Regions from separate parts of the Ancylobacter novellus DSM 506 genome, predicted to be linked through region 3. Evidence: predicted binding sites of a transcription regulator. Region 3 holds the regulator's gene; each other region holds the start of a gene.
The links. Region 3 encodes PhoB, which activates phosphate uptake and scavenging genes when phosphate is short. Its sites were predicted from a motif close to TGTCATNNANCTGTCAT; they were not measured.
Positions count from the first base shown of each region.

Region 1: a site for PhoB is predicted at 1,733-1,749, ahead of SNOV_RS17330 (DUF2794 domain-containing protein). Genes of this name have one in related genera too.
Region 2: a site for PhoB is predicted at 1,858-1,874, ahead of SNOV_RS06830 (esterase-like activity of phytase family protein). Genes of this name have one in related genera too.

Region 1 is NC_014217.1:3,672,813-3,676,066, reverse strand. It holds gene aguA (agmatine deiminase) at 1-396, opposite strand, end outside; gene aguB (N-carbamoylputrescine amidase) at 393-1,292, opposite strand; gene SNOV_RS17330 (DUF2794 domain-containing protein) at 1,324-1,665, opposite strand; gene SNOV_RS17325 (DUF1223 domain-containing protein) at 2,088-2,897, opposite strand.
Region 2 is NC_014217.1:1,430,957-1,434,210, reverse strand. It holds gene SNOV_RS06840 (TetR/AcrR family transcriptional regulator) at 3-626, opposite strand; gene SNOV_RS06835 (homocysteine S-methyltransferase family protein) at 857-1,834, shown strand; gene SNOV_RS06830 (esterase-like activity of phytase family protein) at 1,957-3,254, shown strand, end outside.
Region 3 is NC_014217.1:4,274,552-4,277,805, forward strand. It holds gene pstB (phosphate ABC transporter ATP-binding protein PstB) at 1-725, shown strand, start outside; gene phoU (phosphate signaling complex protein PhoU) at 751-1,464, shown strand; gene phoB (phosphate regulon transcriptional regulator PhoB) at 1,490-2,191, shown strand; gene SNOV_RS20135 (bifunctional transcriptional activator/DNA repair enzyme AdaA) at 2,438-3,254, opposite strand, start outside.

The DNA.
Region 1 (3,254 bases), 600 kb from region 3:
GGCGATCATCTCGTCCTGGTCGTGGGGCGCGTAGAGCCCGCCCCAGGCGTTGAACTGCCAGTCGACGCCGCGCAGCCGGCCGGCGGCGTCGACGAGGAAGGTGGCGCCGCTGTCGCGGCACCAGGAATCGTCGCTCGTCGTCTCGATCAGCCGCACCGAAGCTGGCAGCATGTCGCGCGCATTGCGCCATTGCCGGGCGGAGACCAGCATGGTCAGCGGCTCGAAGCGGGCGATCGCCGCCGCCACCTCGGCGAAGGCGGCCTGCGCCGGGGCGGCGCCCTCGCGCCAATTGTCCGGCCGCTCCGGCCAGATCATCCAGGTGCCGGCATGCGGCTCCCATTCCGCCGGCATGCGGAAGCCGTCGGCGGCGGGCAGGCTCGTCAGGGTCTCGCTCATGATGCCCAGCCGGCCTTCCGCGTCAGCGCGCGCCCGTCGAGCGAGAGCAGCGGGCCGTAGAGTTCCGGCCGGCGGTCGCGGAACACGCCCCAGCTATGGCGCTGATGGGCGATGGCGTCGAGGTCGAAGGTGGCGGTCAGCACCTCCTGCCCGCTGCGGCCCGCCTCGGCGACCTTGGCGCCGGTCGGGTCGGCGATGAAGGACGAGCCGTAGAAGGTGAGGGAGGTGCCGTTGCGCCCCGCCTCCGTGCCGATGCGGTTGGACGCGATCAGCGGCATGAGGTTGGCCCCCGCATGGCCTTGCATCACGCGCTGCCAGTGGCCGGAGGAATCGAGGCTCGCATCATGCGGCTCGGAGCCGATGGCGGTGGGATAGAGCAGCACCTCGGCGCCGAGCAGCGCCATGGCGCGCGCGCATTCCGGGAACCACTGGTCCCAGCAGATGCCCACCCCGATACGCCCGACCGCCGTGTCCCACACCCGGAAGCCGGTATCGCCGGGCGAGAAGTAGAACTTCTCGGTGTAGCCCGGCCCGTCGGGGATGTGGCTCTTGCGGTAGAGGCCGAGGATGGAGCCGTCGGCGTCGACCATGGCGAGGCTGTTGAAGGCGGCGTTGCCGGCGCGCTCGAAGAAGCTCACGGGCAGCACCACGCCGAGCTCCTTCGCCAGCGCGGCGAAATGCGCGACGAGCTTGTTGCCCTCGAAGGGCGAGGCGAGCTCGAGGAATTCGTAGAGCTGGTCCTGGCAGAAATAGGGGGTCTCGAACAGCTCCTGCAGCAGGATGAGCTTGGCGCCGCGCCCGGCGGCCTCGCGCACCAATCCCTCGGCGCGGGCGATGTTGCCCTCAACATCCCAGTCACAGTGCATCTGGGTGGCGGCAACGGTCAGGTTGCGCATTCTGGTCTCCGGTCGAAAAGGTCAGCCGTGCTCAGTTTACCGCACGCAGCGGCTTTTCCAGCACCGCGATGACGCGGGAAAGCTCATGGCCGCGCTTGAGGATGAGGCCGGTCTGCGACACCACCGTGTAGGCGCCCTGCCGGCGGGCGAGGCGCGGGTCCTTCTCGATGCGGTAGATCGGCACCTCGGTCGAGCGCCGGAAGATGGAGAAGATGGCGCGGTCCCTGGTGAAGTCGATGGCGTAGTCGCGCCACTCGCCCAGCGCCACCATGCGCCCGTAGAGATCGAGGATCCGGTCGAGCTCGCGCCGGTCGAAGGTGACGAGGTCGGCACGACCTGCGACCGGCAATTGTATGGGGTCGATTTCCGCCACGCGGCTCCTCCGGCTTGGCCACTCGGGGCTCTGTGTCCCGGCAATGGCCGGTCACCCGGACTCACTTAGTCATTCGCCTGTTATGATCCACCGCTGTGCGGGCACCTTCAAGCCGCTTTCATGCGCTTTACCCTGCGTTGTTCACGGCCTCGTCAAGAGAAATCACAGAGCTGCCCGAATTCAGCCGTTGCGGCGCCCATCGGGGCTTCCAATCTCTTAACCATAGCGTTGGGCCGGTTCGCGTGGCGCATCGGTTTCCCAGCCCCCCAGCCCCCCGCGGCGCTCGTGGGCCGGCCTGACGCTAGTTCTAGGTTCAATCCCCGAATTGCTCTTAGGGCCGGCTCTGCCGGCCCTTTTTCTTTGCCGCAAGCGTCGGGGCCGGCTTTACCGGTCGCATCCTTTGCCGCGCGCGGCGCAGCCGGTCAGTGCAGGGGTTGCAGCGTGGCGCCGAGGATGGCGCCGGGCTCGGTCGAGGAGCCCGACTGCACGAACACCGCCACCGCATCGGTGGCGTCGCCCGGCAGACGGCGCACGGTCGCCTCGAAGCTCGCCTCGCCGCCGTTCCAGTCGCCGAGCTTGGTCCAGCCGCGTACCACATTGTGGTAGGTCATGCTGGTGCCCTCGTTCTCGCCGCGGCCGATGTCGACCTTCATCTGGCTCGCCACCGGGCACAGCCACACCTCGCCCGATCCCGAGCCCGGCGCGGCGCCGATCCTGATCTTCAGCTTGTCGCCGTCCTTGTTCACCGCCACCGGCACGGTGGGCCGGGCGATGGTCGAGAGCGTGCGCTCCAATGTCGAGCGGTCCGAGCCGATGGCCATGATGCGGCCGTTCACCACCGCCTGCGGGGTGAACATCTTGCCGTCGCCGCGCATGCGGGCATAGGCCTTCTGGCGCAGCGAATGGCCATGCTTGGCCAGCGTGTCCTTCCAGCCGAGATAGTCCCAGTAGTCCACCGCCAAAGTGAGGGCGATGACGTCCGGACGCTCCGCCAGCTCGCCCATCAGCTTGTCGGCGGGCGGGCAGGCCGAGCAGCCTTGGCTGGTGAAGAGCTCCACCATCGCCTTGGGGGCGGAGACCGGCTTGACCGGGGCATCCTCGGCATGGGCGGCGGCCGGCAGGATCAGCACCAGAGCCAGCAGCACCAACCCGATCCGCGCCACCCGGTCGCCACCTGGAAGGGCGGCACGCATGGGCAGGGGCGGGGCGGTTACGGCGGTGGGGGCGAACATGTCGAGCGGGTCGTCCTCGGCGCGAGCACAAAAAGAGAGGCTTGAGCCCACGCTGGCCGGATCGTCTTGATCCGGCACGCGGTCTCGTCGCACAGCTCTGAGACGGATCGCCGATACGGGCCAAGATCCGGAGCCAAGATCCGGAGGGCCATGGCCCGATCGCGTCCGGCCCTAGGCAATAGGACGCCGCGGACGCCGGGACCAGTCACATTCGGGTGTCGCCGCGCACGCAACGGTGAGGCGTCGCCGCCGCGCCACGGAGGATAGAGGGCCGGCGCGGCTTTCCGAATTCCGCTCCGATCAACCTCATCCTGAGGTGCCCGGCCGAAGGTCGGGCCTCGAAGGATGTTCGTCCGG
Region 2 (3,254 bases), 1.9 Mb from region 3:
CTTCAAGGCTGGAACGTCAGCCGCAGGAAATCGCGGAACAGCAGGATCTGCTTCGGCAATATGGAGGGGTCCTTCAGCGCGCGGCCCATCACCAGCCCGCCTTCGACCAGCGTCGCGATCATGTCGGACAGCGCGTCGAGGTCGACCGGCTCGTGTTGCGGGTAACGCTCGGCGATGGCGTCGAGACGGGCGCGGAAGCGCCGGCGCCAGGCGAGCACGCTCTCGGCGTTGAGTGCGTGCACGGTGCGGTCGAAGAGCTGGTCCTGGTAGCAGAGCGTGGCGGCGAGGCAACCGGGATGCGCCTCGGGCAGCGCCGCCATCATCTCGGCGAACAGCTTCAGGCCGACGAGGAAGCCGTGCAGCGGGTCGTCGTTCAATTCGTCGGCGCGCTGGAAGATGTCGTCGAGCAACACCCGGTCGCGCTCGATATGCCGCTCCAGCAGCGCGCGGGCGAGGTCGTTCTTGTCGCGGAAATGATAGAAGAAGCCGCTCTTGGTGATACCGACACCGACGATCAGCTCGTCGATGGAGGTCGAGGAAAAGCCCTTGGCGAGCACGGCCTGCTCGGCGAGCTCGAGCAGGCGCTGCCTGGTATCGGTGCGGCGCTTCGGCGTGTTTTCCAACATGACGTAACTGTACCACAGGCACAGTAAAGCGGCGCGGCTTCGCGTCATGCGCGCATCGGCAGGCGTGGACGGAACCATCAAATACTTGAGAAAACAAGTAAAAATAGAATCTCGGCGCGACTTGACCGCGAGACGGCTAGGTCGGCGGGCCGATCCGGGGCATCAACACGGCCCAGGGCGGGTCCGGTTTCCGCCAGTAAATGCGAAGAAGACAACCCGAGAGGACGACCATGACCGACGCCAATCCGTACGGCGCGAAATATCGCCATGCCCTGCCCCTGCTCTCAGACCGCCTGTTCCTGATGGACGGCGGCATGGAGACGACGTTCATCTTCCACGAGGGCATCGACCTGCCCTGCTTCGCCTCCATCGACCTGATGAAGGATGCGGCGGGGCGCGAGGCCTTGCGCGCCTATTACGCCCGCTTCGCCGAGCTCGCCCGTGCCCACGGCACCGGATTCGTGCTGGACGCGCCGACCTGGCGGGCCAGCCCGGACTGGGCGGACAAGCTCGGCTTCACGCAGGAGGCGCTCGCCGGGTTCAACCGCGCCAGCATCGACCTCCTGGTCGCGCTGCGCGAGCGCCACGAGACGCCCGCCACGCCGGTCGTGGTGAGCGGCGTGGTCGGCCCGCGCGGCGACGGCTACCGGCCGGACGGCGCCATGGCGATCGACGAGGCGGCGGACTACCACGCCACGCAGATCGGCATCTTCGCCGACGGCCCGGCCGACATGGTGAGCGCCTACACGATGAACTATGTCGAGGAGGCGCTCGGCGTCGCCATCGCCGCACAGGAACTGCGCCTACCCTCCGTCATCTCCTTCACGCTGGAGACGGACGGGCGCCTGCCCACCGGCCAGCCCTTGCGCGAGGCGATCGAGCAGGTGGACGCCGAGACCGGCAACACGCCGGCCTATTACATGATCAACTGCGCCCACCCGACGCATTTCGACCATGTGGTGGCGGAGGGCGGCGCGTGGCTGGAGCGCATCCGCGGGCTGCGGGCCAACGCCTCGCACCGCAGCCATGCCGAGCTCGATTCCTCGCCGAACCTCGACGCCGGCGATCCGGCCGAGCTCGGCCGGCAGTACCGCGATCTGCGGGGCCGGATGAAGAACCTCCACATCCTCGGCGGCTGTTGCGGCACGGATTTGCGCCATGTCGAGCAGATCTGCCTCGCCTGCGCACCCGCACAGGCGACGGCGTGACGGGCGGCGAAAGACGGAGGGAGCGTCATCGCTCCGTCATCGTAACGTAGCGTGAAGGACATGGGCGGGGCCCACGACATCGCGCCCGGCCTTGCGCCGGCCGATTTCAAAGGAGATCCGCCATGTCCCCCCTCTCCTCCCGCCTGTCCCTGCTGGCCGGCGCCGCGCTGGCGCTGGTGTTCGCCACGCAGCTCGGCACCTCCGCCCACGCCGACGAGACCTATCCGGCGACGCTCGCCGGCCACGCCGTGATGCCGGCCGAGAGCTTCATCGAGATGCCGGCCGACGCACCGGCCGACCTGAAGACCTCCGGCAAGTTCACCACCGGCACCCGCGTCGAGGCCGCCGGCACGGTGGAAGGCAAGTCCGGCGGGCGCCCGACCGGCGTGTCGCTGCCCTTCAAGGGCCAGCCGCGCCAGGGCCATTCCGGCATCAAGATGATGGCCGACGGCTCGTTCTGGATCATCACCGACAACGGCATGGGCGCGAAGGCCAACAGCCCGGATTCGGCGCTCTACCTCAACCGCTACAGGATCGACTGGGAGAAGGGCACGTTCGAGCCGCTCCAGACCGTCTTCCTCACCGACCCCGACAAGAAGGTGCCGTTCCGCATCGTCCATGAGGGCACAGAGAAGCGCTACCTCACCGGCTCGGACTTCGACACCGAGAGCTTCCAGATCATCGGCGACAATTTCTGGATCGGCGACGAGTTCGGCCCCTATTTGATCAAGGCCGACATGAACGGCAAGGTGCTCGGCGTGTTCGAGACGGTGGCTGGCGAGACGCCGGTGCGCTCGCCCGACCATTACGCCGTCGCCTCGGCCGGCGTGCCGAACCAGACCGCGGCCTTCAACGCCCGCCGCTCCAAGGGCTATGAGGGCATGGCCTCGTCCAAGGACGGCAAGTACCTCTACGCCCTGCTCGAAGGCCCGCTCTGGGACGCTTCGACGAAGGACTGGCAGAAGACCGCCGACGGCAAGACCTTCCTGCCGATCCTCGAATTCGACGTCGCCAACCAGAAGTGGACCGGCCGCATGTGGCAGTACGTCCTCGAGCAGAACGGCAACGCCATCGGCGACTTCAACATGATCGACGGCACGACGGGGCTCATCATCGAGCGCGACGACGCCGAGGGCACCGCCGACAAGGCCTGCCCGGAAGGCCAGAAGCGCCCGGACTGCTTCCACGACATCGCCAGGTTCAAGCGCATCTACAAGATCGAGCTGACCGACGCGAACGCCGGCAAGGCGGCGCACAAGATCGGCCATATCGACCTGATGAAGATCGCCGACCCGGACAAAAAGGCCCGCAAGCCGCTCAATGACGGCGTGCTGACCTTCCCCTTCTTCACCATCGAGAATGTCGAGGTGGTGGACGCCACGCACATCGTGGTGGGCAACGACAACAACCTGCCCTTCTC
Region 3 (3,254 bases):
ACTTCTATTACGGCGACAACCACGCGCTGAAGAACATCAACTTCGAGATCCCCGAGAAGCGCGTCACCGCGATGATCGGGCCCTCGGGCTGCGGCAAGTCCACGCTGTTGCGCGTCTTCAACCGCATGTACCAGCTCTATCCGGGCCAGCGCGCGGAAGGGAGGATCCTGTTCGACGGCCAGGACCTGCTCGGCAAGCAGCTCGACTCCACCGTCGTGCGCTCGCGCATCGGCATGGTGTTCCAGAAGCCGACACCGTTCCCGATGTCGATCTACGACAACATCGCCTTCGGCGTGAAGCTGCACGAGAGCCTCGGCAAGGCGGCGATGGACGAGCGCGTCGAGTGGTGCCTGCGCAAGGCCGCCATCTGGGAAGAGACCAAGGACCGCCTGCACACCTCGGCGCTCGGCATGTCCGGCGGCCAGCAGCAGCGCCTGTGCATCGCCCGCACCATCGCGGTGCGCCCGGAAGTGATCCTGCTCGACGAGCCGACCTCGGCGCTCGACCCGATCTCGACCTCGAAGATCGAGGACCTGATCGACGAGCTGAAGCAGGAATTCACCATCGTCATCGTGACCCACAACATGCAGCAAGCGGCCCGCTGCGCCGACATCACCTCCTTCTTCTATCTCGGGGAGCTGATCGAGGCGGGTCCCTCCAACGAGATCTTCACCAATCCCCGCGAAGCCCGCACCCGCGACTACATCACCGGCCGCTTCGGCTGAGCCGGCGACGAGAGAGGCCAGACCCATGACCGAACATATCGTCTCGTCGTTCGACACCGACCTCAAGGAAATCGGCCGCCGCGTGGTCGAGATGGGCGGGCAGTCCGAGCGTCTCGTCGCCGACTCCGTCCAGGCGCTGGTCAAGCGCGACGCCGAGCTGGCCCAGAAGGTGATCGTGCTCGACGGCCCGATCGACCTGCTGCAGCGGGAGATCGAGGAGAAGGCGGTGCTCACCATCGCCCGCCGCCAGCCGCTCGCCGGCGACCTGCGCGAGATCGTCGCCGCCATGCGCATCGCCAACGACCTCGAGCGCATCGGCGACCTCGCCAAGAACACCGCCAAGCGCGTGCTGGCGCTGACCGGCGAGTTCCACCCGCAGAAGCTGGTGCGCGGCGTCGAGCACATGTCGGGCATCGTGCTCGAGCAGCTGAAGATGGTACTGGATTCCTATGCCAGCCGCGACGAGGCCAAGGCGCTGGAAGTCTGGCAGCGCGACGGCGAGGTCGACGTGCTCTACACCTCGCTGTTCCGCGAGCTCCTCACCTACATGATGGAGGACCCGCGCAACATCTCGCTGTGCACGCATCTCCTGTTCTGCGCCAAGAACATCGAGCGCATCGGCGACCATGCCACCAACATCGCCGAGACCGTGCACTATCTCGTCACCGGGCAGCTCCTCACCGAGGAACGGCCCAAGCAGGACACCAGCAGCCTGACCAGCGTGGCGTTCCTGGCCTGAGCCGCGAACGAGCGGGAACGCGACGATGCCGACCAACATTCTGATCGTGGAGGATGAGGAGCCCCTCACCCTCCTCCTGCGCTACAACCTCGAATCCGAAGGCTATGCGGTCGACAGCGTCGGCCGCGGCGACGAGGCGGAGACCCGGCTGCGCGAGAGCGTGCCGGACCTCCTGATCCTCGACTGGATGCTGCCCGGCCTCTCCGGCATCGAATTGTGCCGGCGGCTGCGGGCCCGGCCCGAGACCGAGCGCATGCCGATCCTCATGCTCACCGCCCGCGGCGAGGAGACCGAGCGCGTGCGCGGCCTCGCCACCGGCGCCGACGACTATGTGGTGAAGCCCTTCTCGGTGCCCGAACTGGTGGCGCGGGTGCGCGCGCTGCTGCGCCGGGCCAAGCCCGAGCACATCTCGACGCTGCTGCGCGCCGGCGACATCGAGCTCGACCGCGAGACCAAGCGGGTGCACCGCGCCGGGCGCGAACTGCATCTCGGGCCGACCGAATTCCGGCTCTTGGAATTCCTCATGCAGTCGCCGGGCCGGGTCTATTCGCGCGAGCAACTGCTCGACGGCGTGTGGGGCCAGGACGTCTATATCGACGAGCGCACGGTCGACGTGCATGTCGGCCGCCTGCGCAAGGCGCTCAACCGCCCGCGCCAGCCCGACCCGATCCGCACCGTGCGCGGCTCCGGCTACTCGTTCAACGAGATGTTCGCCCGCGCGCATTGAGGGGCGCTCCGCCCTCCCTGCGACAGTGTATGGGCCGCCATACCCTAGCGCGCCGTCATGCCCGGCCTTGTGCCGGGCATCCACGCCTTGGGACCGGGTGCAGGCGGAAAGACGTGGATGGCCGGATCAAGTCCGGCCATGACGTCGCGTTGGCGAAGCCGCCTCCGGCCGGGATGACGACTAACCCCACCCTCATCCCCGGGCTTGACCCGGGGATGAGGGAAAGTGGAAGGGTTCGGCGCAGGATCAGCCCGCCGCCGCCACCCCGCCCCCGTTCTCCCGATATTGCTGCTCGATCTCCAGCAGCCGCTGCTTGCGCCAGAGGCCGCCGCCATAGCCGGTGAGCGCGCCGTCGGCGCCGATGACGCGGTGGCAGGGGATGATCAGGGCGAGCTGGTTGGCGCCGTTGGCCCGCGCCACCGCCCTGACCGCCGAGGGCTGGCCGATGCGCCGGGCGATCTCGCCATAGGAGCGGGTGTCGCCCGCCGGTATCTGCTGCAATTCGGCCCAGACCGCGCGGGTGAAGGCGCTGCCGTCGAGCGCCAGCGGCGTGCGGAACTGAGCTGATTTGCCGGCAAAGAAATCCGCCAGCTCGGCGCGTATCTGCTCGGTCGGGGCGTAGCTGCCGATGCCGAGATCGCCCTTGGCGCGCGCCCGCAGCCGCGCGACCTCGGTGGGCAACGCCTTGCGCTCGACGAATTCCAGCAGATGCAGATGCGAGGCACTGCTGATCGCGATCATGTCGCCGAGCGGCGTGCCGATCCAGTCCGCCAGCAGCATGCCCTTGGTGGAAAGCTCGCCCGGCGCGCAGCCGATCACCCGCGCGAAGGCCGCCCGGAAGGCGCTTGCCGACTGGAATCCGGCATCCTGCTGCGCGGCGATCACCGTGCCGCCCTCCGACAGCGTCTCGAAGCCTTCGCGCAGCCGCCGGTGCCGCGCCATCTCCAGGAAGGTCATGCCGTATTGTCGCTTGAAGGCGCGGCGCACGGTGGAGAGGTCGAGCCCCATGCGGGCGATGTCGTCCTCGCCCCAGCGATAATGCGGGCGGGCATCGAGCGCCGCC